One region of the Paenibacillus sp. EB106-05-06-XG162 genome, then DNA from elsewhere that is predicted to be linked to it. Evidence: riboswitches for the same ligand, from Rfam matches in the RefSeq annotation. Region 1 holds a riboswitch; the other holds the start of a gene.
The links. A riboswitch is a leader RNA that binds a small molecule or an ion and turns the genes downstream of it on or off. The one in region 1 is predicted to bind cobalamin.

Region 1 (14,934 bases):
TAAAGACCTTGGATTCGCATCGGCACGGTTGGATGATGTGGCGAACTGGATCCCGGCGCGGATAACCGCGATATTACTCACAATAGCTGCTTGGCTGCTGCGTCATGATCCACGAAGTGCTTGGCGGACGGTTCGCCGAGATGCGAAGGAGCACCCGAGTCCGAACAGTGGATACCCGGAGTCTGCGGTTGCCGGCGCGCTTGGCGTAAGGCTCGGAGGGCATAACGTTTACAAGGGGATCGCGTCCTTTCGCGCTTACATGGGGGAACCGAAGGAGCCCCTTCGCGCGGACCACATTCCGATGACCGTGAGATTGATGTACCTGAGCTCAGCGATGTTCGCGCTGATCAGCGCGGCCATCCTATGGCTAGCAACATCGTCATCAATGTGGTAATCACGAACGAAAAAAGGGGCTTGTCACTGCATGGTATGCAGGTTGACAAGCCCCTTTTCTTATATGTCTCATCGAGCGGACAAATAACTGCAAAAACGCAGTTAAATCGCGATACCCCGCTCGCAGAGGCCCGAATAACTGCAAATATGCAGTTAAATCGCGATTCCTCGCTCGCACAGGCTCAAATAACTGCAAAAACGCAGTTAAATCGCGATACCCCGCTCGCAGAGGCTCGAATAACTGCAAAAACGCAGTTAAATCGCGATACCCCACTCGCAGAGGCCCGAATAACTGCAAAAACGCAGTTAAATCGCGATCCCCCGCTCGCAGAGGCGCGAATAACTGCAAAAACGCAGTTAAATCGCGATACCCCGCTCGCAAAGGCCCGAATAACTGCAAAAACGCAGTTATTTGCCCTAAAACGGCTCGCCCTCCCTCGCCGCACTCACCCCTCACTTCAAACTATTCACAATGTGCGCCCAATACCGCTTCCGCAGAATTAAACTGAAGCACGTCTGGATCAGGATGAAGAGGACGAAGGACACAATGAACGGAAGCCACTTGAACATGGTGTCATCCTGCTGCTTGATGAAGAGCAAGAGCCCTGTGCTGTTCAATATTGCGAACAAGCTCGGCAGGCCCATCATCAGGACGACGCGGGTTTTGACGATCTGATAGAGCTCAGGAATGCTGACGCCAATATTGTAGAGCGCCCGGAATTGAACGAGATCTTTGTTCAAGTCCGAATAGATTTTGAAATAGACGAAGCTGGCGCCGGCTGTGAAGAATACGGCTGTAATGAATAAGCCGATGAAGATCACGATGTACGGCATTTGCTGAAAGAGATATTCATAATAGGCGGCGAGGGAATATTGATAACGATCTTGTACCCCTTCCTGGCCTAGTCCTTTCTCCACGAGTGCGAACAAGGTTAATGCATTATTGCTATTTGTGAATTGATAACCGAAGAAAGTCATGCTTTCACCTGCTGTGTTGGCTGCTAGTTCCTTGTACAGGGAATCGGTGATCACCAGTACGCTCCCGTTTTTACCTCGCAGCTCTGGCATCCAGTTCTTTTTGGTATCTAGTGGCTTTAACAGTTGCAGTGAGCTCGAATGGTTAGGTATCTGAATCGAGGTACGATTTTTCGCCATGTTATCTTTCCCCCTGGAAAGCCATAACGCCTCACCTTCATGCAATGACTTGGTCGGAGACTTGTAGAACTCGCCGAGACGCACATAATCTTGATAACGCATGAAATAATCCACATAGTTCTCTGGTGTTGTTGTGAAGCGCAACAATGGTATACGTTGTTTACTGTACGTTACGCCCGTTTGCTTCAGACTCTGCTCAATATATTGGATATGCGTATCCTGCTTCGGATTGTTCAAGTTGGAAACATAGTATAACTGGAACGGTTCTTTGTTCGGCGTTACGTCCATCAGAAATCGAATGGATACGAGGACGACAACACATAAGCAGGTAATGGTCCAGAGTATCGTAAGCAAATAGAACATCAGCCCATTTTCGCGAATGCGAAGCTCTGTCTCCGATAATTTGAGCAGATTGGTCTTCCTCCAGAACAGCGAGCGAATCTTCTTCATCCAACGCATAACGATAGGAAGGACATGCCTGAACAATCCATATAACCCAATATGAATCACCATAAACGCGATGAGAAAAGTTCCAATATCTTTTCTGAAAGCTTGCACGTAACTCCAGATCAAGCAGCATAATGCGATGGTCGCGAAAATGTAGGAAGAATTACGGAATCGTAGTTTTCTGCGGCGAACCGTGAGCAGCTCCATCAGCGGTTGTCTGCCAATGAACAGATAGGACAATGGCGAGATGAAGATGAACAAGATGCCGTATGTGATGGCCGTTGTCTTCAATGCTTCGATTGGAAAATAGAACGTCATTGAGCTGCCGCCAACCGCAAGCGATGCGATGATCAGGAATAATTTCAGGAAGACAAGTCCTGTGACAGTCCCTGTTAGTATCGAACCGACGCCAATGATGGAAAATTCCAAGAATAGCATGAATCGCAGCTGCCTCTTCGTCATTCCGAGGATCGTCAGAATGCCGAACTGCTGACTGCGAGCTTGGACAAAGACGGCCGTGGAATAGAGAATGAAGATGAATGAGAAAAATACGATCGAGCTTGCTCCAAGCGTCATGCCGCCAGATACGAGATCATTGACCGTGCTTGGTAGAATTTTGGGATGTAGGCTAAAGGCAACGTATAAGAAGAAGATCATCACGGCGAAGGCGCTGCTGAAGAAATAGGCTGCATATTTCCTAGCATGCCGCTTGACATTGTTAAACGCGAATTGTAGAAAATTCATTCGCGTCCCCTCCTAGAAGCGCGATCGCATTGATGATCTTCTGATAGAATGCGGAACGATTCTGTCCTTGAACGATCTCATTATATAGCATCCCGTCCTTAATGAAGATCACCCGGTGGCAATAGCTGGCCGCGATCGGGTCATGGGTTACCATCATCATCGTGGTGCGATCGGTTTCATTAATCTGCTGAAGCGTCTCCATGACATGTCTGGATGCTTTAGAGTCCAAGTTCCCTGTCGGCTCATCGGCGAGCAGGAGCGATGGACGATGAATAATTGCGCGTGCGATTGCTGCTCGCTGCTGCTGTCCCCGTGATACTTCGAAAATACTGTTATCACGAATATCCTTGATCCCGAGCTTCTGGATAATGCTGCTCAACCGCTCTTCCATTTCGGAGACACGTACGCCGTCCAGCGTTAACGGAAGGATGATGTTCTCTCCAATCGTCAGCGTCTCAATGAGATGGAACTCTTGGAATACGAACCCGAGCTGTTGTCTTCGAAAAGCGGCAAGCTTGTTCTTGCGAAGCTTGTACGGGTTGCTGCCGTTAATGAGAATCTGGCCGGATGACGGCATATCAATCGTCGAGATTACATTTAAGAGCGTGGTCTTCCCACTGCCGGATGGTCCCATAATACCGACGAATTCGCCTTCACGGATCGTTAAGCTGAGGTCGGTCAATGCTCGGAACGCTTTGCGTCCGCTGTATACTTTATTGATATTTCGAACTTGAAGCATATCCACGTGCCTCACTCCTTTCGCCGGTAAGCATCGTCTTCGGTTGTATTGGTGAAATATATTCGTACACTTGTGCCTTCACCTTGTTCCGACTCAACGGTGATGCGATGACCGAGTCGACTGCAGATCTCATGGACCAGATATAAGCCCATGCCGGTGGAAGCGGGATATTGTCTCCCATTATCTCCTGTAAAATACGGTTCGAATACACGTTCAACATCGTGCGCTGGAATACCAATGCCATAATCACGTACTTGGACCACGGTATGCTCCTGCTCCATGGAAGCGCTGATCTCGATGGTGCGGCTTTTGCCTGCGGAATATTTTACGGCATTGTTGATGATCTGACTAAAGACGAAGGTAAGCCATTTCTCATCGGACACGACCGTCTGGTTCTCAGCGATCCCGATTTTCGGGAAGACTTGACTGCGAATGAATAACCTTTTATTCTGCTTCACGAATTGCCCCATCATCTGGGCGAGGTCGACCTCTTCAATATAAAAGTCATGCTCGAAGCTATCCAGCCTAGCCATATAGAGCACGGTCTCAAGCCCCTTGGTTAGCCGGTCTGTCTCTTCCCGTATACTATCAAAAATCGGCTCATCTTCATCTTGAATCGTCATATGGATGACGGAGAGCGGTGTCTTCATATCATGCACCCATTGATTCATAAATGTAACATGGCGGTTCATACGATTCTCTGCCTGATGAAGCTCTTGCTGCATAAAATGAAACTGGTCAGTGAGCAAATCTTGCAATGCTTGTTCGATCGGTGTGAACTGTCTGCTCTTGGATGTGAAGATGGGCTCCATGGATGCCTCCGGATTCGATAATCTGGCATAGAACCCCCGTTTGGACACATATTGATAGACGAGGAAGACCAGTAACAGAAATAGACTTACGATGAAGACGTAGCTGATGGTCGATAGTGCTGAACCGTCATTAAAGGCATACACAACGGATGTTATAACAATTTGAAGTCCTAGAATAATCATTAATGGAACGTGATCACGAAGGAACAGTCTCATGAGGAGACATCCGCCCATGTCACTTTCAGGCGATAGCCCGCGCCCCGGACCGTCTCGACCGCTTCTTCTATGCCAAGATCCTTCAGCTTCTTGCGAAGGCGCGTGACATACACATTGAGCGTATTCTCGTCCACGAAATGGTTCTCATCCCATAGCTTCTCCAGAATTCGATCACGGCTAACAACGCGAGGATAACGCTCCATGAGCACTTCCAGCAGCAACGATTCTTTCCGCAGCAGCTCTAGACTCTGATCCGCTAAGGAAACCTCCAGACGTTCAGGTAAGAGGGTAAGTCCGTGGAGACTTAAAGAACGTTCCGTAGCTTTGGGAGCATAACTACCATAGGCGCGGCGCAGGTGGCTGGCGATTTTGGCCATGACAATATCATAATCGAAAGGCTTTGTAATATAATCATCGGCACCGTGCTCTAGGGCCATCACTTGCTCCATTTTACCTTCCCTTGCTGAGATGAAGAGTATGGGACAGGTGGAGATTTGGCGGATTTGGCGGCACCAATAGAATCCATCGAACTTCGGCAAATTGACATCGAGCAGTACGAGATTGGGTTCGATCTGGGTGAACTGATCCGCAATGCGGTCGAAATCATCTGCGACGACAGCCTCATAGCCGTATTTTTCAAGCTGGTCTTTGAGCAAGGTGTATATCTTGGGATCATCTTCTACAATCATGATTCTATCCATGAGGGCATTTCTCTCCTTCAACAAGAGGTTCGTTATTTGCTAGTTATGATGATAAAGATTTCTTATTCGAAATACAAATCACGAGGCTGAAAATGTGCTACTAATTTAGTTGTAAGGTGGGGGCTTTTCCCCTATAATAACTAGGTGAAAGACTGAAAGGCATAGCTTGAATTGAATAGGAAATCTGTAGGTCCCTATCTGTGCAAATATCGTATAGATCGGGTTAAAAGGGAATCCGGTGCAAATCCGGAACGGTCCCGCCACTGTAATCTGGGGATGACCTCAATAGCCACTGTTCCATCGCAGGAATGGGAAGGCGAGGGCATGCAAGACCCATAAGTCAGGAGACCTGCCTATGGATACGAATGACAAACCTTCGAGGAAAGGGTTGCGCTCAGTTGGAAGACGTGTGACATGCAATACGCATACATACGGATATATTCCGAAATTGACGTGCCCCGGGTCCTTCAGGATCTGGGGTTTTCTCTGTTCAAACGTTCAGCATCAATAAAGAATAAGGGGAGAGAGACAAGGATGAAGATTTGGAAAGGTTTATCGACGTGGGCACTGATTCTCGCGCTCGTTGTCAGTATCGCGGCTTGCGGTACGAAGGGGACAGAAGACGCAGCGAAGCAAGGTGCTCAGACAGAGCAGAGCAAACAGGAGCAGAAGGACAATACAGAAGCATCGGACCTCAAGACGAAGTACCCTCTAACGATTAAGGATGCGACAGGCGAGGAATTTACATTTGACAAAGCACCTGAACGTATCGTATCGGTATCGCCAGCAGAGACCGAGTCCCTCTTCGCACTTGGACTGGATCAACAAATCGTTGGTGTATCGGATTATGACGACTACCCAGCAGCAGCAAGCTCCAAGCCGAAAATGGGCAGTATTATGAAGCCGAATGAAGAAGCGGTTATCGGTGCCAATGCAGACATCGTCTTTACGGGAATTTCCATGAAAGAAGAATCCGTGAAGAAGCTTCGCGATCTGGGAATCAAAATTTTCAAAGTTGAACCGAAGACGCTTGAAGATATTATGAAAAATATCGAAGTGTACGGTCAAATTACGGATCGTCAAGCGGAAGCGAAGCAAGTGATCGATAAGATGAAGGCGGACCGCGATTCGGTCATCGAAGCGGTGAAGAATGTCGCTGCGGATCAGAAGAAGAAAGTATACATTGAATTCTCCCCAGGCTGGACGGTCGGTAAAGGCGAGTTCATGGATGAATTGATCACAATCGCTGGCGGCGTGAACGTGGCATCCGATGTACAAGGCTGGGTGCAGATTAATGAAGAGAATATTATTCATTCGAATCCGAATGTCATTCTATTCGCGAATGATGCCAAAGATTATGAGACAGGCAAACCGATTAAAGATATCATTCTAGGTCGCAGCGGCTGGGATCAAATTGATGCGATCAAGAATAATCAAGTGATTGGCGTGGATGGCAACTTGCTTAGCAGACCAGGTCCACGTCTAACCGATGGCTTGATCGCCATGGCGAAGGCGATCTATCCGGATTTGGTGAAATAATGAACCGAACAGGATTGCTGTGGGGAGGGGGAGGAATACTCCTCCTCCTTTTTACGATTTGCGTCTCGGCTACCATTGGCTCAGTGCACATTCCGCTGCAGCAAATTCCAGCCATTCTGCTGCATCAGATTCCTTGGCTTCAAGATATGATTCCCAAGACGTGGCCAGGTTCCTATGAACAGATCTTATTAAAGGTACGGATTCCTCGCATTGCGATTGGGGTCTTGGTTGGCGCTTGCCTGTCCTTATCCGGTGCGGCATTTCAGGGCGTTTTGCGTAATCCGCTTGCGGATCCGTACACACTCGGTGTGTCTTCTGGCGCCTCCGTTGGCGCAGCCTTTATGATCTATTTTGGCATCCAATATTCACTTGTTGGACAGTGGTCCGTGCCCATTGTTGCTTTCACGACAGGGGTCTTAACCCTATGGCTTGTGATGCGGCTTGCGCAAGATGAAGGCAAAATACCGACGGAACGGTTAATACTCGCCGGTGTTGTCATGCAGGCCTTCCTCGGGGCGTTCGTATCCTTACTCGTCGCGTTGTCGGATAAGACGATCAATGAAATTATGTTCTGGCTCATGGGTAGCCTCTCATTGCGTGGATGGGCATATACCGCGGTGCTGGGGCCGTATTTAATCGTTGGCTTTATTATTGTGATGGGTTACGCCAGGACGATGAATATCCTCGCGCTAGGGGAACGTGAAGCCGCGCATTTAGGGATTCGTGTGGATCGGACGAAGATGATCATTCTATTAACGGCGACATTTATGACGGCTGCGGCCGTATCCGTATCAGGTGTCATTGGCTTTGTCGGGTTGATCGTCCCCCATATGATTCGATTGCTGGTCGGCTCGAATTATCGACTGATCGTCCCGTTATCCGCAATTGGTGGTGGAATCTACATGGTGATTGCAGATACCCTTGCTCGATCGGTACTCGCACCCACTGAAATTCCGCTTGGCGTTGTAACCGCATTTATTGGCGCACCATTCTTCGCCTATCTGCTGCACCGTAACAAAAAAACGCGAAGGGGTCGATTGTCATGATCCGAGTCGAACATGTATATAAGCATTATGGGGCTGCGAAGGTGCTGCAAGATATTCATTTTGAAGTGGAGCCAGGGACTTGTCTTGGCATCATCGGTCCGAATGGAAGCGGGAAATCGACGTTGCTGCAATGCATATCCGGCGTGGAGCCGGCTTCTGCGGGCGAGATTGTCATTCGCAACCAACCTTTATCGGCGTATTCGCGGAAAGCCTTGTCCCAGCATCTAGCCGTCCTGCAGCAGGAGACGCTGCCGCCTGTTGGATATTCCGTGCAGGAAGTTCTTGAGATGGGGCGGTTCCCATTCCAGAATTGGCTCGGCCGGGATCAAGCCGATGCATCCTCGCTCATCGCTGGGATTGCGGAGCAATTGAATTTAGCAGAACTGCTCGATCGACCACTACATGAACTTAGCGGTGGACAACGGCAGCGTGTCGCCCTCGGCAAAGTGATGGTTCAGCAGCCTGAAATTCTGCTGCTGGATGAACCAACGACGTATCTGGATATTCGTTATCAGCTGCAATTTATGGATTATGTGCGGAAATGGCAGCGTGACTGCGGCTTGACGATCATCGCTGTTCTTCATGATCTGAACTTAGCGGCGCAATATTGTGATCAATTGCTTGTGCTGCATGAAGGGAAACAGGTAGCCATTGGCGAGCCAGCTGAAATATTAAGCCGGGAGCGCGTCCATGAAGTTTTTGGCACAGAACCGATTATTATTCCCCATCCTGTGAATGGCGCGCCACAAATCTTGCTTCAACCGGATTCCCATGAGACACTAGGAAATGAAGCGAAATAGAATTTTAATGACATCAATGAGAATCATACACAGATTGGAGCGAGATAATGAGAGAACAATTGGAGCAACTCATTTCACACATTGAACCGTTAGATGGGCAGATGGTCGAGGAAGCGATGCAGCATTTGGATCAGCTGACGAAGCCTCCAGGCAGCCTAGGCAAGCTTGAGAATATTGCGGCGCAGGTCGCAGGGATTACAGGTGAATTGCACCCGGCATTCGCGAAGAAAGCCGTTATCGTCATGGCTGGAGATCATGGTGTGTGTGATGAAGGGATTAGTGCATTCCCCTCGGAAGTGACACCGCAGATGGTCTATAACTTCTTGAACGGCGGCGCAGCCGTGAACGTGCTGGCACGTCATGCAGGTGCGGATGTCGTATGTGTCGATATCGGCGTGAATGCAGATATGGAGCATCTGCAGCTGGTGTCCCGGAAAGTCCGTAAAGGAACGGCAAATATGGCGAAGGGCCCAGCCATGTCACAAGATGAAGCGATCCAAGCTATTCTCGCAGGAGCTGAGATTGTAGAGCAGCATGTTGCCGATGGGTATAAGATCTTCGCGACAGGCGAGATGGGCATTGGGAACACGACAGCGAGTGCAGCCATTCTAAGTGTGCTCACGGGCATGTCATCCGAGGAGACGGTAGGGCGCGGAACTGGCATCGATGATGAACGGATGCTACATAAGCAAGCGGTTGTTCGACAAGCAATTCAAGTGAACCGTCCGAATGCGAAGGATCCACTGGATGTCCTGACGAAGGTAGGTGGACTCGAGATCGCTGGTCTGGTCGGCGTGATCCTTGGCGCAGCAAGACATCAATGCCCTGTTGTGATTGATGGATTCATCTCTTCTGCAGCAGCGTTGATAGCCAGCCGTATTGAACCGCTAACAAGCGGTTATATGATCGGATCGCATCTATCCCAAGAACAAGGGCATGAGAGCCTGCTCGAAGAAATCGGATTAACGCCAGTGCTGCAATTGGACATGCGGCTTGGTGAAGGGACAGGTGCCGTGCTTGCCTTTACCTTGATCGATGCAGCAACGAAAATCATGCGCGAGATGGCAACCTTCGCAAGTGCGGGCGTAAGCTCAGGCGAATAAAGAAATGATGAATGGATGTATCACATGAGGGGAGAGATAAGGCATGCCGATTCTGGTAACTGGTGGTGCGCGGAGCGGGAAGAGTTCCTTCGCGGAGAAGCTCTGCGCAAACTACGGCGATCGCGGAATCTATATCGCGACGGCACAACTCTACGATGATGAGATGCGAGAACGGGTTCGCATGCATCAAATGGAGCGGGATCAAGCTGCTTTCGAGTGGAAGACCATCGAAGAACCCTACGACTTAATCGCCTTACTCGGAGATCTCGAAGGGTCGAAGATGATTCTCGTCGATTGCTTGACCCTGTGGCTCTCGAACATTCTACTGCGCTGCGAAGCGGAGCCGAATGCAACTGATTTGGTAAAGCAGCAGATTGATCAGTTGGTGGAAAGGGTTCGAATTTACGCGGGTACACTAATCTTCGTGACGAACGAGGTTGGCAGCGGGATTGTGCCGGAATATCCGTTAGGTAGGCAATATCGCGATCTTGCTGGTTATATGAATCGGAAGCTAGCGGGGGTCTGTGAGCAAGTGTATCTGGTCACAGCAGGCATCCCGATCGAACTCAAGAGCAGGGCGGTTCAGTTATGAAACAAGCAGCGCAAGCCTGCGTAGCAGCCTTTCAATTCTTATCGAGGCTGCCGCTGCCGATTCAAATTCATTATTCCAAAGAGGTGTTCGCTCGCAGCGTGGTATTCTATCCGCTCGTTGGCACAGTTCTCGGCGGGCTGATCTGGGGCTTCGGCTACGGCTGCTCATTGCTCTTCCCTCTTGTCCTAGCGGCCGTCCTGACCTTGGTCTGGACGGTTTCTTTGACAGGGGCCTTACATATCGATGGGTTAATGGATACCGCAGATGGGATTCTAAGCCATCGACCACGGGAACAAATGCTTGAAATTATGAAGGACAGCCGGGTAGGAGCTATGGGCGTCATCGTCTGTGTTCTTGCGATGCTGCTCAAGGCCGTTATTTTCTACACCTTATTGGATCAGAAATGGTCTTGGGAGATCGTCCTCCCCTTCATCTGGAGCCGCTGGTTTATGGTCATTGGGATGGCAGCATTCCCATATGCAAGGAAGGAATCTGGACTCGGCAGTTATTTTAAAGGCGTGGGTGCGCGGCATGTAACGGGAGCAACGCTGATGGCGGTTGTTATATCTGTGCTGATCTGGATTGGTACTGCCATGTGGGGTGGCATAGGTACAATTACCGCATCAGACGGGTTATCTATTGTATGGATTGGTCTGGGCGCGTTATTGCTCGGGATGATCATAGCGAGATCCATGGCGAATAAGCTCGGTGGTCTAACCGGCGATACTTATGGCGCATTGAACGAATGTTTGGAAATTCTACTGCTGCTTATATGTACAATAATCGTCTAGAAGGAGGCGAACCTCATGTCCAGTGAACGGCCCAAAGCAAGAACCATTATGCTGCAAGGAACGGCATCCGATGTAGGCAAGAGCATTGTGACGACGGCATTATGCCGGATTTTGAAGCAGGACGGATGGAAAGTTGCTCCTTATAAATCACAGAACATGGCGCTGAATTCGTATGTGACGATGGATGGCAAAGAAATCGGGCGTGCGCAAGGCGTTCAAGCGGAAGCCTGTGAGGTCGCAGCAACAACCGATATGAACCCGATTCTCATCAAACCGATGAAAGAGATGAACGCACAGATCGTCGTCCACGGCAAACCCTATACGCAGTTAAGTGCACGTGATTATCGGTCCGAATTTCTCCCTTTTGCCAAAACAACGGTTGTGGCTGCTCTTGAACGGCTGCGTGCTGCTTACGAAGTCGTAGTCATTGAAGGCGCAGGCAGTCCTGCGGAAATCAATCTGAAGCAAAATGATATCGTGAACATGAATCTAGCGGCGTGGGCAGAAGCGCCTGTCCTGCTCGTTGCGGACATTGATCGCGGCGGCGTATTCGCTTCGCTGGTCGGTACGTTGGAACTCTTAGAACCACATGAACGTGATCGTGTCAAAGGCTTCATTATAAACAAATTCCGCGGAGACCTCAGTTTGCTTCAGCCTGGTCTGGACTGGCTCGAAGAGCGGACGGGCATTCCCGTGGTTGGTGTACTGCCTTATTTGCCGAATATCGATATTGAGCAAGAGGACTCCGTCGTATTGGATGCATATAAAGGGAAGGCACTCGGGGACAATGAAGCATATGAACTCGATATTGCTGTCATCCGATATCCGCGAATCTCGAACTTTACGGATATTGACGCCTTGGTTGCGGAGCAGGACGTGCGCGTTCGTTATGTACAATCGCTCGCCGAGCTAGGAACGCCGGATGGGATCATTTTACCGGGTACGAAGAATACGATGGATGATTTACGCTTCTTACGCGAATCGGGTCTAGCTGACGCCATACTTACCTTCGCTCATGTTCATGAGGATGAGGGACACTCTTCCTGTGACATCGTTGGTATTTGCGGTGGATATCAGATGCTGGGCGAACAGCTCCTTGATCCGCATGGGGTTGAGGTTGAAGCGGGAGCCGAAGCGCTGGGGCTTAGTTTGCTTCCACTACAGACAACCTTCTATGCGGAGAAGAAAACCGAACGGGTTCAAGGTGTTATCGATTGTTCGCAGCCGCAGTGGGGCCAAGGGAATGGCACAGCGATTACCGGGTATGAGATCCATATGGGTCAGACGATTCGATTGGATGGTAAGAAGGAATCCGTCTATCCGCTGTTCCAGATGTCCGATCACAGGGCGGAAGGATTAGCATCGGCAAATGGTCAAGTATGGGGCACGTATTTGCACGGGATCTTCCATAATGATGCCTTCCGTCGACAGTGGCTCAATCAGATACGTACGCGCAAAGGATTACGTGCGATCGAGGATATCGTTCCTTTTGCAGACCGACAGCAGCTCGCCTTCGATCGATTGGCTGATGAGACGCGGAAATCCATGAATATCGCATTAATCTATGAGATTGCTGGCTTACCAGCACGAACAGCTAAGGAACCCTCGATCTCTGAATAGAAAGGAAATAGAGCATGCAAGCAATGAAAGTACGAAAGACGCCATTGTATCTTACACTCGTAGGACTTATCGCATCCATCGTCGTGGCGTATTTCGTAGCGACGAACCGAATCTCCGCATTTGATGAGGCGATTATTCACTATGTACAAGGGAAGGAGTCGCCCTTCTGGACGGGATTTGCAAAATTCTGTGCCTTTATCGGATCGACGTTACCTGTCATCGTTATCGCGATCCTTACCATGTTATTCCTATTTTTTGTTCTGAAGCATCGCGAAGAATTAATCCTCTTCGTCATTGTAGTCGGTGGCTCGGCATTACTGAATGTGGTGTTAAAAAGATTATTTACACGTGAACGTCCGACCATTCACAGGATACTAGAAGAAACAGGTTATAGCTTCCCATCGGGGCACGCCATGGCTGCTTTCTCGCTATATGGGGTCATCGTCTTCCTGCTCTGGAAGCATATTCGGCCGAGATGGGGACGTGTTTTACTGTTAATTCTTGGTTCGTTGATCATTGCGATGATCGGAATTAGCCGCGTCTATGCGGGCGTGCACTATCCGAGTGATGTACTCGCTGGCTACCTGGTATCAGGCAGTTGGCTTGCGTTTTGTATCTATTGGTATCAGTGGTACCGAGAGCGTAAATTATCTGGAAAATAATGTGATTTCCAAATTTTTGGTAATGATCGCATCTTAAGACGTATGTTACACTTCCTTCAGTGAATGAGGGCTTAACATTCACACAACAAAATGCAATGCATACAAGGAGGATTTATACCATATGAAGAAGAAGATGATGAATCGTTTCTCCAAGACGGTTATGGTCACTGCGGTGGCATGTGCGTGGATGTTGCCAACAGCAGTTTCAGCTGCACCAGTTCAAAGCAACTGGAATGATTTTGTTAATAATTTCTTGAAAAATATGCCGAAGGAAGTTCAGGTTGTAGGTGGTGGCGCATGCCCGACATTCCCAGGAAACGTAACATTCCCAGGAAACGTGACATTCCCAACGTACCCTCAGCAGCCGCCGGTGAAGCCTTGCGTACCAACGGTACCAACGGTGCCGACGAAACCAGCTCCTGTACAACCAAGCAAGCCAACACAACCAACACAACCAACGAAGCCAACTCCGCCGACAAATGACAATAAGCCAACACAACCGAATCAAGGGGATACTAGTTTCGCTGCTCAAGTTGTGAACTTAGTGAACCAAGAACGTGCAAAGGCTGGTCTGCAGCCATTATCGACAGATAGCAGACTTGCTGCAATGGCTCTAGATAAAGCAAAAGATATGTATAGCAACAACTATTTCGATCATCAATCCCCAACGTACGGTTCGCCATTTGACATGATGAAGCAATACAACATTGCTTTCGGTTATGCAGGTGAGAACATTGCAAAAGGTCAGACAACACCACAGCAAGTGATGAATGACTGGATGAACAGCTCAGGTCACCGTGCGAACATTTTGAACTCGAATTTTACGCACATCGGTGTAGCATACTACCAAGGTGAATGGGTGCAAGAATTCATCAGCAAAGCATAATTGCACAAATCGTACAAACAAAGGCAGTTCCCGTCCATGGGAGCTGCCTATTTTTTTGCTATAATAAGAAGTAACAAGACCGAGAGGGGCGAACGAAATTGATTGTCTATCAGAACAGTCGAATTACAGTATTCCAGAGTGCTTTATATCATACGACATCTTCCGTTATTACTTTGGATGAATGTACAATTGTCGTAGACCCGACATGGTTGCCGCAAGAGGTTCGTGAGATTCGTGATTACGTCGATCAATTAGGCAGAGGCTGGCCCATCTATCTGCTCTTCACACATAGCGATTGGGATCATATTCTAGGCTGCGGCGCATTTCCTGAAGCGAAGGTGATCGCGAGCGAGAAGCTACATCATCACCCGAATCCGGATGAAATTGTGGAACAGATCAAGTCCTTTGACGATAAATTTTACTTAACCCGGGATTATGAGCTGAAATATCCTGTCGCCGATATCCTGATTGCCGAGAATGGACAGCAGGTTCAATTGGGGCAGACACTCTTGACGTTCTATCTTGCACCGGGCCATACGGATGATGGGATCGTGACGGTCATCGACCCGGAGGGTATTATGCTGGCTGGAGATTATTGTTCGGATATCGAGTTTCCGTATATCTACTCTAGCAGTAGCGATTACGTAGCGACGATGAGTCAATTGCATCAGGTCCTGGAGAAGCATGA
Region 2 (14,934 bases), on a different contig from region 1:
AGATGCTCATCCGTACAGGGAAATATGTCACGTTTATTTTACGTCCAGTCTCTCATGTAGGGTTCGCATTGGCTCAGAAGGTTGGTCATCGCACGCTCGGGTTCTGGATGGAATTCATTCCGGTTTTTCTGATTTATCTCTTTATTTTCAAAATCAAGCTGCTGCCTCCGCAGCCGCTCTGGGCAGTGCTCTCCATTATTTTAGGTTTCTTGATGACGTTTTTCGTCAATTACTCCATTGGATTAACCGCCTTCTGGCTGACGAATGCGGAAGGCGTCAGGCGTGTATTCTTGCTGATGCGTGACATTACCGCAGGTGTATTCGTGCCGCTTTCCTTTTTTCCAGACGGATTGCAGCATGTACTCTTTTACTTGCCTTTCCAGTTCATGCAGTATGTCCCTGTACGCGTCTATATTGGCAGCTATGAGCTTGCTGGGATCACGATGTCGATTCCGCAGGTCGTCGGGTTGCAGGCATTCGCAGTGCTCTGTATGTGGGGTGTATGTCAGCTCTTGGTTCACCTGGGTGCCCGGAAATTTACGGGGGTGGGGGTATGAAGTCATTACTCGCTTGCTACAGGGCGGTAATCAAGACGAAGCTGGCAGAACGGATGGCTTATCGAACGGATTTTGCCATTAGCGTGCTGCTCATGCTCTTAGGTGATTTTATGATCCCATTGGTCACTCTGCTTGTCTATCGTTCAGGAGCAAGCTTTCCGGGATGGACACTACAGGAGGCACTGCTTATTCAGGCCGTGTTTACACTCGCCAAGGGAGTCGCATTTCCATTTTTCTTTGGGATTGTATCAACGACGCTCTATCATGTCCGTGAAGGTTCGTTCGATGTCTTCCTGCTGAAGCCGCGGCCAATTCTATTTCTTGCGATGATGAATGCTTTTGATTTGGACGATTTCGGTCGTCTAATTAGCGGTGGTGTATTATTTGGTCTCGCTTTGTCAGGGGTGCCTGCACCTAGTGCATTACATTGGATTCAGTTCGCTGTCCTGTTCTTCTGCTCACTGCTTGTCTTATTTGCGTTCTCGTTGTTCTTGTCGGGACTACTGTTCAAATGGGTAGGCAGCAGTCGTGTTTATGACATGTTCGATTCCATGTCGATGTTTGGAATGTATCCGGGAACGATCTTCTCGAAATTGTTCCAGCAACTCTTCACGTATGTCATTCCGATTGCCATGATAGGTTTCCTGCCAGCGTCTGTGCTGCTCGGAAAAGGTGCGGATGGGGCATGGCTATCAATGGGGATGAGTATTGTTTTCTGTGGAGCAGGTCTTATGTTCTGGCATGGTATGCTTCGCAATTATACGAGCGCAGGGGGGTGAAACCGAATGATTGAAGTCCACAATTTATATAAGACGTATACAACGTATACCCGTGGGTCGTCGTTTAAGGAAACGCTGCGCAGTCTATTTAAGCGGGAGACCGTCCTCGTACCTGCAGTCAAAGGGCTAACCTTCAAGGTAGAACCTGGAGAGATCGTTGGCTTTCTCGGACCGAATGGTGCGGGGAAATCGACGACACTGAAGATGCTCACGGGGGTCCTGCACCCTACCTCAGGGGATGTCCGTATCTTAGGGTGCACACCGTGGAAACAACGCAAGCGATATGTGCGCAACATTGGAGCGGTATTCGGGCAGAAGTCCCAATTGTTATGGGATATCCCCCCACTTGACGCGTTCTATATGAACAAAGCCATTTATGCGATCGAGGATGCCGCATTTGAAGAAACACTGCACAGACTTTCTAGGCTGCTTGAAGTCGAGGAGATTATGCGGAAGCCGACAAGGCAGCTGTCTCTCGGAGAACGAATGAAATGTGAGTTCATTATGGCGATGTTGCATCGGCCATCCGTGGTATTCCTCGATGAGCCTACGATCGGGCTGGATGTCATCGCGAAGGAGAAAATTCGCAGCTTTATTCAGGAGATGAATGAGCAAGGCGTTACGTTTATTTTAACCACACATGATCTAGAGGATATTGAACAGCTTGCACGTCGTGTTATCGTCATTAATGATGGCGAAATCGTGTTTGATGATTCGATCATGGCGCTGCGCAATTTTCTCGGCGCGAAGAAGAAAGTTCGGATCGTCACCGAGCAGCCTGCGGATTGGTATGGGATTAAGGGTGTTACCGTGCTTAAGCTGCATTCAGCCAAAGATGCGGAGCTGGAGCTCGACACGGATTGTCTACCGCTCAAGCGGTTCATTCAGCTGATGAATGAGCGCTGCACGCTGCAAGATATGACGATCGATGCGCTGCCGATTGAACAGGTGATCAAGGAGTTGTATGGGCATAAAGAACGGATCGAAAAGGTCAGTATTGTAAGAGGTTGTTCAAAAAGTCATCATTTGATCACGAAGTAATTCAAGAAGCATAACCGACATCGAATCTTACGTTCACCTTCGAAGTCCGGTACTCATTTAGGTTTCGCCTAAACTCCGTTCCTCCTTCTTCAGGTTCTCGCAACCTTCTTGGTGCTGAAATGCCGACTTTTTGAACACGCACTTTAACGGAATAAGAATTGTAATGAATATCTCTCTAACACACAAGATGTAGATGTTGAAGTTGATTTGTAGGAATGACGATCACGTGGAGGAGTCTTACTTCCGTCTTGGTGACGGTGTAAGGCTCTTCTCTATTTTTATCTTAAATTTATCTAAAATATAATATTTTTAATTGAATAGAAACCCTTATTTTACGCCGATTGTATCCCTTTCCAACGCAAAATATAGGCTTGTTATTGTATTGACAAGCACAATATATTGATGTAAATTGATTAAGCACAACTACATATCGTGATGTACAGGTTTTTTGCACCTCTAGTCTTAGAGTGCAAAGATTAATAGGGAAGTCCGGTTGAAATCCGGCGCGGTCCCGCCACTGTAATAGAGGAGCGGTTGCTAGAGAGCCACTGATTAGTACAAATCGGGAAGGCGGCAATCACGATGATCCTTGAGTCAGGAGACCTGCCTGTCATCTGCACATGTCATCCCTACGGAGATAGGAACGTGCTGGCGTCGTCTTAATGAGTGAACTATCGTTAAGGTGCGTTCGGTTCATTGTGCCGGATGCGCTTTTTTTAATGAGTAAAATGTATAAGTTTTGAGGTCCCCACAAAATACCTGAGTCGGATTCGAAGGTAGTGTGTCACTTTGTGGGGGTATTTTATGAGCATAAGAGAGAGGACTGAGTTACAAAATGGTCATCGCATTTGATTCTAAGACCGGGAACGTAAAAAGATTTGTACATAAATTGAACATGAGGACTGTGGAGATTGACGAGCAGACACAGCTGGATGAGCCATTCGTGCTGATTACGTATACGACAGGGTTCGGTCAAGTTCCAGAGAAGGTACAATCTTTTCTACAGAAGAACGGTTCGTATATGAGAGGCGTATCGGCAAGCGGGAATCGTAACTGGGGAACCAGTTTTGCGAAGAGCGCAGATACGATTGCGATGATGTATGATGTACCAGTCATTTCGAAATTTGAACTATCGGGCACGACAAATGATGTGCAAAGGTTTGTAGAGGGAGTGAATAGCATTGCGGCATATTGAGTTAAATAACCAGTTGATGCTTCGTGACGCGGACGGATTTTTCCGATTGGATCGTGACCATGAGGCGGTAACAGCATTTATGGAAGAAGTAGAAAGTAAGAGCTTGCGGTTCGAGACGATCCATGAGCAAGTTGAATATATGATTGCGCATGAATACTACGAGAATGTTTATGAGAAATATACGGCTGCCCAGGTCGAGGAACTTTTTGAACTAACGAGAGCATCGGGGTTCGAATTCCAGTCCTACATGGCAGCTTCTAAATTTTATGTCGACTATGCCTTGAAGAGCAATGACCATACGCAATACCTTGAGCAGTATTCGGATCGCGTATCGATGGTATCTCTACATTTAGGTGATGGCGATTTCGATAAAGCCAAACGTCTTGCGGTTGCGATGATGGAGCAGCGCGTACAGCCTGCAACACCAACATTCTTGAACTCTGGTAAGAAGCGTCGCGGTGAGATGGTATCGTGTTTCCTGCTCGAGATGGATGATGCACTTAACTCCATTAATTATGTGCTTGGCACATGTATGCAATTATCGAAAATCGGCGGCGGCGTGGCCGTTAACCTCTCGAAGCTTCGCGGTCGCGGAGAGGCGATCAAAGGCGTCGAAGGCGCAGCAAAAGGCATTATGCCTGTCCTGAAGCTAATGGAGGATGCATTCTCCTATGCGGATCAAATGGGACAACGTAAGGGCTCTGGCGCAGGGTACTACAATATTTTCGGATGGGACGTTGTCGAGTTCCTTGATTGTAAAAAAATTAATGCGGACGAGAAATTGCGGATCAAGACGCTCTCGATCGGGCTGATCGTTCCGGACAAATTCTACCGTCTCGCGGAAGAGAATCAACCATTGCACGTATTTGCACCATATTCGGTCTACAAAGAATACGGCATTCATCTGGATGACATGGATCTGGATCAGATGTATGATGAATTACTAGCGAACGATAAAGTGAAGAAGAAAGTCATCATGAGCGCACGCGATATGCTCGTGAAGATCGGGATGATTCAATTAGAGTCCGGTTACCCGTACATTATGAATAAAACCAATGCGAATGAAGCGCATGCCCTCAAAGGCATCGGTTCCGTTAAGATGTCCAACCTCTGTACGGAGATCTTCCAACTGCAAGAGACATCCGATATCGGCAACTATGGCGAGGGAGATGTCATCCGCCGCGATATTAGCTGTAACTTAGCGTCATTAAATATCGTGAACGTGATGGAACACGGCAAGATCAAAGAATCCGTTCATGAAGGCATCGAAGCACTAACGGCGGTTAGCGACATGACGAGTATTCCAAATGCACCAGGTGTACGTAAGGCGAACACGGAGATGCATTCCGTTGGTCTAGGCGCAATGAACTTGAATGGTTATTTAGCGAAGAACAAGATCGCCTATGACAGCGATGATGCGAAGGAATTCGCGAGCGGGTTCTTCATGATGATGAATTACTACTCCTTGGAGAAAAGTATGGAAATCGCCCGCGATCGCGGCGTGACATTCCGTGACTTCGACAAGTCTGAATATGCGAACGGGAACTACTTTACAAAATATGAAGAGACAGACTTCCGCCCACGCTCAGAAAAGGCTCTGAAGCTGTTCGCAGGTATGGAGATTCCATCACCTGAGGATTGGACGGCACTCAAAGCCAAAGTTCAAGCCCATGGCCTGTACCATGCTTACCGCTTGGCTATTGCGCCAACGCAAAGTATCTCTTACATTCAGAATGCAACTTCGAGCGTTATGCCGATCGTTGAGCACATCGAGACACGGACGTATGCGAACTCAACAACGTACTACCCAATGCCGTACTTGGCAAAGGATAACTATTTCTACTATAAATCCGCGTATCAAATGGACCAGTTCAAGGTTATCGATATCATTGCGGAAATTCAGCAGCATGTGGATCAAGGGATCTCGACGGTTCTGCACGTGAATAGTAATGTAACAACACGTGAGCTAGCTAGATATTACCTCTACGCGGCGCGTAAAGGGCTGAAGTCGCTCTATTACACGAGAACCAATCATTTATCTGTAGAAGAATGCATTAGCTGTTCTGTATAATGTTGGTTGATAAAAAAGTCGCCTTTTGATCACGAAGAAGCACGGGAAGTTGATTCGGCGTCGAATCTTGCATTCACCTTCGAAGTGCGGTGCTCATGTAGGTTTTGCCTACACTCCGCTCCTCCTTCTTCAGGTTTATGCAACCTTCTTGGTGCTGAAAAGTCGATTTTTTATCTGTTATTTAACTAGGGGGAAGAAATACATGAAAGCAGTCAATTGGAATCGTCCGGATGACGATTTTACAGCAATGTTTTGGAATCAGAATATTATGCAGTTCTGGACGGATGAAGAGATTCCACTCTCGGATGATAAAATGTCCTGGGTGGCGCTGAAGCCGGCAGAACGTGATACGTATATGAAAGTGCTCGGTGGCCTAACGCTTCTGGATACGATTCAGGGCGGCGTGGGAATGCCGAAGATCCTTGAGCATGTGGATGGTTTACAGCGTAAAGCTGTACTCGCGTTCATGGCCATGATGGAGCAAATCCATGCAAAGTCCTACAGCAGCATCTTCACAACGCTGGCAAACAGTGAGGAAATCGATCAACTGTTCAAGTGGGTGGAAGATGAGCCGCATCTACAGAAGAAAGCGAAGCTGATCTCCGGGTATTACACATCGATCGTCACGCCACGCGATCTGTACATGGCGATGGCCGCTTCCGTATTGCTCGAGAGCTACTTGTTCTATAGCGGATTCTTCTATCCGCTCTACCTTGCCGGCCAAGGTAAAATGACAAGCAGCGGCGAGATCATCGACTTGATTATTCGCGATGAGAGCATCCACGGGGTTTACGTTGGCGTTTTGGCGCAAGAAGTATTTGCGAAGCTAACAGCTGAAGAGCAGGAAGCAAGCACGCGCGAACTCTATGATCTACTGGAGCAGCTGCAAGCGAACGAGGAATCCTATACGGATTCGATCTACACTGCGATCGGTTTGGCGGCAGATGTGAAATCGTTCGTACGTTACAACGCGAACAAAGCCCTCATGAACCTTGGTCTTGAGCCAAAGTTCGCCGAGGAAGAAGTGAACCCGATCGTGCTGAACGGGTTGAGCACGAAGACGAAGCAGCATGACTTCTTCTCAAAGAAAGGGAACGGCTACGTTCGGACGACGAATGTGGAGCCGCTTCGCGACGAAGACTTCGTATTTGAGTTTTAAATGAGAGCCATCTGGACTTGTTCCAGATGGCTTTTTTGCGCATGAAGGGCGATGAATCATCCACGTAGGTCCGGCGGGATATCTCTCTCCAGTCGGCTCTTGTTCGCCCATTCCTTTGATCAGATTTTAAGGAAGGAATGGGCTGCCAAATGCCGAACGCAGGCTCCTCCAAGAGACACCCCTCCTCCCTGATACGATTCATCAAGCACAAACAAGCCATCCGCAAAGACTCCGGATGGCCGTTGAGGGTGGGCAAGGGTGCAGGGGATATGTCCTAGTCACACGTCTAAAAACATAGAGTAGGACAGACAGGAGGAAAGACAACATGCAATTCCTAAGATTAAATGCATTTCAACTCAAAATCATCGCCATGGTCTTCATGGTCTTCGACCATGTCCATCAATTTATACCGGATATGCCGATGTGGCTTAATTATTTTGGTAGATTGGTATCCCCGATTTTCTTCTATTTTGTGGTCGAAGGGTTCTTCTATACGAGAAATCGCAAGCGATATGCAGGCAGACTGTTCGGCTGGGCTGCCGTCATGCTCGGCGGGTCTCAGTGGCTAGCATGGTGCTTTCCACAGAGTACCCCGATTCATAATAATATTTTCTTATCGCTTGCCCTTGCGGTTGTCATGATGATGGGATTGGAATGGGCGAAGTGGGATCGTAAGGGACTATTCCTTGGTGTGCCGCTTGCTGTTGTCGCTGCCGCGGTTGCTTATCTATATTCCGAAGCATCGCTATACGGCGTGGTCATGACGCTTGTATTCTATTTCTGTCGTAACCGAAAAGGGCTTATGGCTGCATTGTATGTGGGTGTATGCTTCGTCCTGACGATTGGCTTCGGAATGAATTTCACCTACGAGGCGCTGTTTCTCTTCGATGCGCAGTGGATGATGATCTTCGCGATTATTCCTATCCTCATGTATAACGGGGGACGTGGACCGAATACGAAGCTCACGAAATATATGTTTTACACGTTTTATCCGGTCCACATTTGGATTCTTTTTATTGTAGGTTATTTCGTTAAGCTTAACGGCTTATGAGGCAAGCGATGTTGACTTCATAGGCCCTTTGGAATGCTTGAGGTTCATCGATGAATAGATAGATTTGATGCACAGACTGTCGTTTGCCGAATAGGTGAATGATGGTCTGCTGTTTTTTTTAGCTGGATTCGTATGTAGCAAAAAACGTGTTGACATTACAACACTACAGTTGTAGTATTAAATAGAACTACAATTGTAGTATTAAAGTGCAACTGCAGATGTATCTTAAAATAATAATGTGTAAGGAGTATTTCAAATGAAAGTAGCATCAAAAGTAGCAATCGCAACCCTTAGCAGTATTCTATTGTTGGGTTCTTCTATGAACTTCACGGTGGAGGCGGCATCCTCCAAGCCATCCCAAAAAACAGCTACCCAAAAAGTAGCCGTCAAAGCTCCAACGGCAGAGGAAAAAAAGTTCATTGAACAAGAGATCAAAAGAGTGAAGGAGTTGGTGACGAAGACGGGTGATACATATGTCCTGTATCATAAATACAAGGCGCTTAATAGCGGACTCGATCTTAGTTATTGGGGACTGACACAGGAATACACCACATATGAAGACTATCTAAAAAAAGCTACGACATTGAAGGGTGCCATCTTGCAGGAGCCTTCCAACTTACCCGAGGGATATACGTTCTCCAAAGCTAGAATTGGAGGTCCATTGGGAGGAAAGTTCATTGATGATTTGAGAGCAGAAGGCAAGAAGAGTGGAAAGCCCATTTATATGAAAAAGATGAATTGGAATGAGGCGGAAGACATCCGACTGGAGTACACGAACGGGGATGATACGTTGGCCTTTAATAAATACACCGTAGAAACAAAAGACAGAAAAAATAAAGGTTATTTTGACGATAAGTTCCCGGCGAATGTTTTTCCAAAGTATGTTTACTGGCAGGATAGCAGCAAGTTCGGTTACTATATTTCAACCTCATCGGATATTTCAAGGGAAAAGAAAATTGAAATTCTAAAAGCAGCTGTAAAAAAATGATATTTTGAACTAGCGTAGCATGATTCGTATCAACTTATTTTCTTCACGTCTGAGCAATTTGATTTAGGAGGCTTCATGCATGAACCAAATACCATCCATTACGGATGCTGAGCTCGAAATTATGCGGGTATTGTGGGCAAATCCGGATTGCCCTTCCAGCGAGGTTGTACAACAAATGACAGATCGAATGGGATGGAGCCCAAATACGACCAGGACGCTCCTGAATCGATTGGTGCAGAAGGAAGCGGCGGGAGCGAAATTGGAGAAGGGTTCGAAGCGCACGCAACTGTTCTACCCTCTCATCAGTGAACAGGAGTACCTGCAATTCGAAACTACATCCTTTATGAGAAAGCTGTATGGCGGGGCATTAAAGCCGATGCTGGCGAATTTTTTACAAGACAAAAAGCTGAATGCGCAGGAAATCGAAGATCTGAAGGAGTTATTTGACAATAACCGTAACAACGATGAAGAAAAGAGAGAGACGTAATGAGCCCCTCACTGCATACAAGTTTATTTTCGATTTTTGATTGGGTAATCCGTGGATCGTTCATGGCCGGTATCCTGATCGTATTGGTCTTGATCCTGCAATTCTTATTGAAAAATAGGCTTGAAGGCAGGTGGAAATATCTACTATGGATACCTGTAGCAGTTCGCTTATTACTCCCATGGGCGCCGGAATCTTCGCTTAGCCTGTACAATTTCATATCCCTGGAGTCTTTCATGCCCGGAATGCAACAGCAAACATCAAGTCCTCCGGCTTGGCATGAATGGTGGAGAGGACTGGGGAGTAATCGTGAGATGGGTCACGAAGATACATTGACACTGGAGAGAAGCATGGTAGGGGGGAGCGCGGAAGGGGCGAGTTATCCACCTGAACCGGGAACTGTGCAGAGCATTTTGTGGTGGAATGAGATGAAGTCTATGAGCCTCGCCAATGTATTGACACTGGTTTGGCTTGCAGGTGTACTACTTCTTGCCGCGAAAACGGTATACGACCAGCTTCGATTGAGACAAGTCCTTCGTGCAGGCAAATCCATTGAGACACCTTTATTATCCGCTGTGTTTCACGAGACGAAGCAGCTTATGGGTGTGAAGCGTAAAGTACGGTTTATAGCTTCGGAGGGCATTCCCGGACCTGCAGTGGTTGGATTTACTAATCCAGTCGTTGTCATTTCTCCAAGCTTGCTTATGACATTGAAAAAGGATCAGCTTCAATATATTCTGGCGCATGAGTTCGCCCATATTCGCCGCTGGGATGTCGCAGTGAATTGGATCATGCATATCATCCTGATCTTCCATTGGTTTAATCCGCTAGTATGGTTTGCAATACGAAGAGCAAGACAGGATCAAGAGATGGCTTGCGACGCATGTGCGTTGAATCGGATGAGACCGCAGCATAACAGTGCATACGGGCAGACGATCATCCATGTGCTGGAGCATTTCGCAGGCAAACATCAACAGCCGGGGATTGCCGGTCTGTCCGCGACGCATAAACAAATGAAAAGGAGACTTATTATGATCAAACAATTCAACAAAAAATCCTATCGCCTATCCATTTTAGGGATGACAATCATTCTCGCGCTTGGCTGCGTGACGCTGGTCAATGCTAAGGGGAAAGATGCAGGGAGCACACCACAAGCAACTACCGTACAATCGGGGCAGGATCGTAAAGACGCTGATATCATCTATCCTGATGAAGTTATGGGTTCTTCGGTGAACCGTGAGCTGTACAAACAAGAAATGGATAAAGCGATAAAAAAAGCAGCTGCTGCAGCCAAGGCTCTAACAGCAGAGGAAAAAACGTATATCGAAAATGAGATCAACCGCGTGAAGGAATTGGTTAAAGAGACTGGTGATACATATGTCATCTATCATAAATATAAGGATTTAAACAGCGGATTAGATCTTAGCTTTTGGGGACCGAACCATGAGTTTTCTTCTTACGAGGATTACTTGAAAAAAGCTTCGACCTTGGAGGGTTCCATCATGCAGCAGCCTTCCAACCTGCCAGCGGGCTATACGTTTACCAAAGCGATCATTGAAGGTCCGACAGAAGGAAAGTTCATTGATGATCTAAGGAATGAAGGGAAAAAGAGCGGCAAACCGGTTTACACGAAAAAACTGGATTGGAAAGAGGCTGCCACGATCCGACTGAAGTATACGAACGGTGAAGACACGTTGACGTTATCGAAGTATACGGTGGACAAGGATGGCAGCAAGGATAAAGGGTTCATTGACGATGACTTCCCTGCGCACATTTTTCCTAAATACGTGTTCTGGCACGATGGCGGTAAATTCGGATACAGTATTTCGACTTCATCGGATTTATCCAGGAAGCAGAAGATTGAAATTCTGAAAGCAGCGGTGAAAAAATAACATAGCTCTTGTGAGACAAGCCCATGTAGCCCTAGAAATAGGGTTGCATGGGCTTGTACACGGTTGAAATGGTTGACATGAATGGCTCAATATGATTGAAAATTGTTTATCGCCTGGGCATGGGTGTTATCCAAATATATAGTGGTGATCTTGCCATGTTCTGTGAACGACAATTATACCCCAGGAGATGTTCCCTGGGGTATTTGTTGTGCACGAATAAATGGCCCGCGTGAATATATTATAGGAGTGAGATAAGAAATCAGCCCAAAGGGAGGAATGTCCATGTCACAATCAGATTTCATCATGGCACAGACGGACCGATATGGCGCGCAAAATTATCACCCTTTGCCTGTCGTCATTGCGAGAGCGGAGGGCGTATGGGTAGAGGATATGGAAGGGCGGCAGTACATGGACATGCTTAGTGCGTATTCAGCAATGAACCATGGCCATCGCCACCCGAAAATTATTCAGGCCTTGAAGGATCAGGCGGATCGCGTTACACTTACGTCCCGCGCATTTTATAGTGAGACATTAGGGAAGTTCTATGCGAAGCTTGCCACTTATACGGGGAAACCCATGCTGCTGCCGATGAACACGGGGGCGGAAGCGGTAGAGACGGCAATCAAGGCAGCGCGACGCTGGGCTTATCGGCACAAGCAAATACCGGCAGATCAAGCTGAAATCATCGTGTGCAGTGATAATTTTCATGGGCGTACCGTAACGGTAACGTCGTTTAGCTCAACGGATTCCTATCGCGAAGGATTTGGTCCCTTCACACCGGGGTTTCGGGTGATTCCATACGGTGATCTGGAGGCGTTAGAGGCCGCGATCACGCCCAATACAGCTGCTTTCCTTGTCGAGCCGATCCAAGGGGAAGCAGGTATTCTGATGCCGCCAGCTGGATATTTGCAGCAGGCCTACACATGCTGCCGGCAGCATCACGTCTTATTCATCGCGGACGAGATTCAGACCGGATTTGGCCGCACGGGACGCAAGTTCGCATGTGATTGGGAGCAGGTTGTCCCCGATGTATATATTGTTGGTAAAGCGCTAGGTGGAGGCGTCATGCCGATCTCGGCTGTCGCAGCTAACGAAGAAATTCTGGGTGTCTTCGAACCCGGTTCACATGGTTCTACCTTTGGTGGTAATCCACTCGCTTGCGCCGTAGCCATCGCAGCACTGGATGTGTTGGAGTGGGAACGTCTTGCAGAACGATCCGAAGCACTTGGGTCTTATTTTATGGGTGAACTTGCTAAGCTCGAATCGCCGTACATCCACCAGATTCGAGGTCGAGGCTTGTTCATTGGCATGGAATTAACGGTCCCCGCAAGAGCTTATTGTGAAGCGCTGAAGGGGCTAGGCGTTCTTTGCAAGGAGACACATGAACGGACGATTCGATTCGCCCCGCCGCTCATCATTACGAAGGAGCAGCTCGACTGGGCTCTCATAAGAATTGAGCAAGTCATAAAGAAGCGTGCCTAACAGGTAGAGGAGGTTCTGAGTATGGCTAATCCAAGAGTAACGATCATTCGTGTGCCATTCGGACTGGGGGCAGGACGCCCGGGTGCGGAATTTGGGCCAGAAGCCATCTTACAAGCAGGGTTAATGGAGCGGCTCGAACAGGATGGTATCGAAGTAGCTGCTGTTAGCGAAATCAAGCCGCCTTCTACCACATCAGCGGAGGTTAACCCGAAGGCGAGGTATCTTCCTGAAGTGATGGATGTATGCGGAAGACTCGCAGATCGGGTTGCTAAGGCGATAACCGATTCGACGTTTCCACTGATTCTGGGCGGAGATCATAGCATTGCAGCGGGGAGTATCGCAGGGGCGACACGGATGCGCCCCAAGCTGGGTGTCATTTGGTTCGATGCGCATACGGACCTAAATACGGTCCTAACGAGTCCCTCGGGGAATGTGCACGGCATGTCACTTGCGGCGGCGCTAGGATGGACCGATTGGCGCATTGAAGATGCGCAAGGCCAATATACCCCGATCGATCCATCGCATGTCGTGTTTGTTGGGGCGAGGGACTTAGATCCTGGCGAGAAGAACTTTATTCGCAGTAAGGGCATCGCCTGCTATACGATGCATGAGATTGATCGTATGGGTATGGAGGCCGTCATGATCCAGGCTATTCGCATCGCGAGTCATGGGACGCACGGCGTACATTTAAGCTTCGACATTGACAGTGTAGACCCAAGGGAAGCTCCTGGAACCGGGACACCTGTACGTGGTGGTGTAAGCTACCGCGAGGCACATTTGGCACTTGAATTGCTGTCGGAATCCGGTTGTGTTACTTCTGCGGATTTCGTTGAAGTGAATCCCATGTTAGACGTAAATCAACAAACTTCGACATTAGTCATGGAATTGATCTGTTCCTTGTTCGGAGAACGAATTCTCTAGTCGTGTACTGGATTTATAGGATAGTTCTATCTGGGAGAATAGACGCATTAAAAGGTTCTTTTGGGATTATTCGACAAATTTCTTGCGGTCACCGCAATTTAATCTTGCGCGGTTGGCGGTTCGTCCCGCAAAGAAAAATTAGGGTGTTTCACAAATAGTTTTCGGTGCAGAAGTCCTATATTTTTTTTATGCTTAGAGTAGTGAAAAGATAAGCACCGAGAATATAGGAAGAAGGGGCAATCATGAGAAAAGAGAATGTTTATCGGTTTATCATTGGGCAGCGGCGATCGGTCATACATCAAGAGCCGGCAATTCGGATTAAACATCCTGCAAGCGATCTATCCGTCCCACGTGAGTTCTGGAACCAAGTTCGTGTGCGCTCAGATATTGCACCGGCGAAGGCTGCGAGCGAAACCGATCAAGCAGAAGTCAACGTTGTCTATATCCCGCAAGGAATCACAGGATCTGCCACATACATTCTTCATAGCCAAGGGGTTGGTGTCATTATTGACCCCGGTTCACGATTTAAGAAAATTTGGGCGGCTGTTGAACGGATTGGGGTAGAGATTAAATATATTGTAGTAACACAAGCGCATGCAGATCATATGATCGCGTTGGAAGAATTGAAGAGAGCGACAGGTGCACAGGTAGCGATGCATGAATACGACAAATGGGCCGTCTCGAAGCAAATCTATCGGGATAACTTCTTAATGGAGTATCGCCAGTCGTATGCTGATATCGATATCGGTCTACAGGATGGCGACCTGCTGCATTTTGGAGGCAAGACATTAGAAGTTATTCATACCGCCGGACAGACGCATGGCAGCATTTGTGTGAATTGCGATGGATATGTTTTCTCCGGTCGATTGATGTTTCAAGTACTCGAGGAAGGGCACGGCACTCTCGATGTTCGCTCGAACGATGCGCAAGCCTATCGCAAGGTCATTCATCGTATGAATAAGAGTTTCATGGCTTATGCAGCGCAAGGCAAGCCCGTTTTTGTCGAATATGCAGGGCAGAAATAATCCAAAATCTGCAATTGTTCTAGCCTAAACGTGACATACGCGATAAAATGGGGTTAATTATATCGAGGTTAGGGGCTATCTTTGTGGACAGATTGCATATGGAATCAGCGATGAAGCAGGTCATACATCGCCATGTTACGCCACCTGCACTACGGGATCTGATGGAATCTTATGTTGCATACAAAATGACGGAATCTACCGTGTTCGGGGAACTGGCATTATTGCACTACAGCATGTTCGGAGGGACTTCAGAAGAACGGTATACAGGGGCAGCAGCGATTGAATTTCT

Region 2: another riboswitch for cobalamin. It lies ahead of nrdI (class Ib ribonucleoside-diphosphate reductase assembly flavoprotein NrdI); the one in region 1 lies ahead of AC3WU2_RS23770 (ABC transporter substrate-binding protein).

Annotation. Positions count from the first base shown of each region.
Region 1 is NZ_JBYTDT010000014.1:99,706-114,639, forward strand. It holds gene cbiB (adenosylcobinamide-phosphate synthase CbiB) at 1-394, shown strand, start outside; gene AC3WU2_RS23750 (FtsX-like permease family protein) at 847-2,739, opposite strand; gene AC3WU2_RS23755 (ABC transporter ATP-binding protein) at 2,714-3,484, opposite strand; gene AC3WU2_RS23760 (sensor histidine kinase) at 3,490-4,506, opposite strand; gene AC3WU2_RS23765 (response regulator transcription factor) at 4,503-5,207, opposite strand; cobalamin riboswitch at 5,379-5,578, shown strand; gene AC3WU2_RS23770 (ABC transporter substrate-binding protein) at 5,742-6,746, shown strand; gene AC3WU2_RS23775 (FecCD family ABC transporter permease) at 6,746-7,792, shown strand; gene AC3WU2_RS23780 (ABC transporter ATP-binding protein) at 7,789-8,592, shown strand; gene cobT (nicotinate-nucleotide--dimethylbenzimidazole phosphoribosyltransferase) at 8,640-9,695, shown strand; gene cobU (bifunctional adenosylcobinamide kinase/adenosylcobinamide-phosphate guanylyltransferase) at 9,739-10,287, shown strand; gene cobS (adenosylcobinamide-GDP ribazoletransferase) at 10,284-11,078, shown strand; gene AC3WU2_RS23800 (cobyric acid synthase) at 11,094-12,698, shown strand; gene AC3WU2_RS23805 (phosphatase PAP2 family protein) at 12,713-13,360, shown strand; gene AC3WU2_RS23810 (CAP domain-containing protein) at 13,482-14,246, shown strand; gene AC3WU2_RS23815 (MBL fold metallo-hydrolase) at 14,345-14,934, shown strand, end outside.
Region 2 is NZ_JBYTDT010000002.1:514,932-529,865, forward strand. It holds gene AC3WU2_RS08140 (ABC transporter permease) at 1-557, shown strand, start outside; gene AC3WU2_RS08145 (ABC transporter permease) at 554-1,336, shown strand; gene AC3WU2_RS08150 (ABC transporter ATP-binding protein) at 1,343-2,377, shown strand; cobalamin riboswitch at 2,802-3,002, shown strand; gene nrdI (class Ib ribonucleoside-diphosphate reductase assembly flavoprotein NrdI) at 3,213-3,572, shown strand; gene nrdE (class 1b ribonucleoside-diphosphate reductase subunit alpha) at 3,559-5,643, shown strand; gene nrdF (class 1b ribonucleoside-diphosphate reductase subunit beta) at 5,846-6,802, shown strand; gene AC3WU2_RS08170 (TraX family protein) at 7,128-7,853, shown strand; gene AC3WU2_RS08175 (hypothetical protein) at 8,110-8,841, shown strand; gene AC3WU2_RS08180 (BlaI/MecI/CopY family transcriptional regulator) at 8,921-9,328, shown strand; gene AC3WU2_RS08185 (M56 family metallopeptidase) at 9,328-11,217, shown strand; gene AC3WU2_RS08190 (ornithine--oxo-acid transaminase) at 11,500-12,699, shown strand; gene rocF (arginase) at 12,721-13,620, shown strand; gene AC3WU2_RS08200 (MBL fold metallo-hydrolase) at 13,863-14,645, shown strand; gene AC3WU2_RS08205 (polyprenyl synthetase family protein) at 14,729-14,934, shown strand, end outside.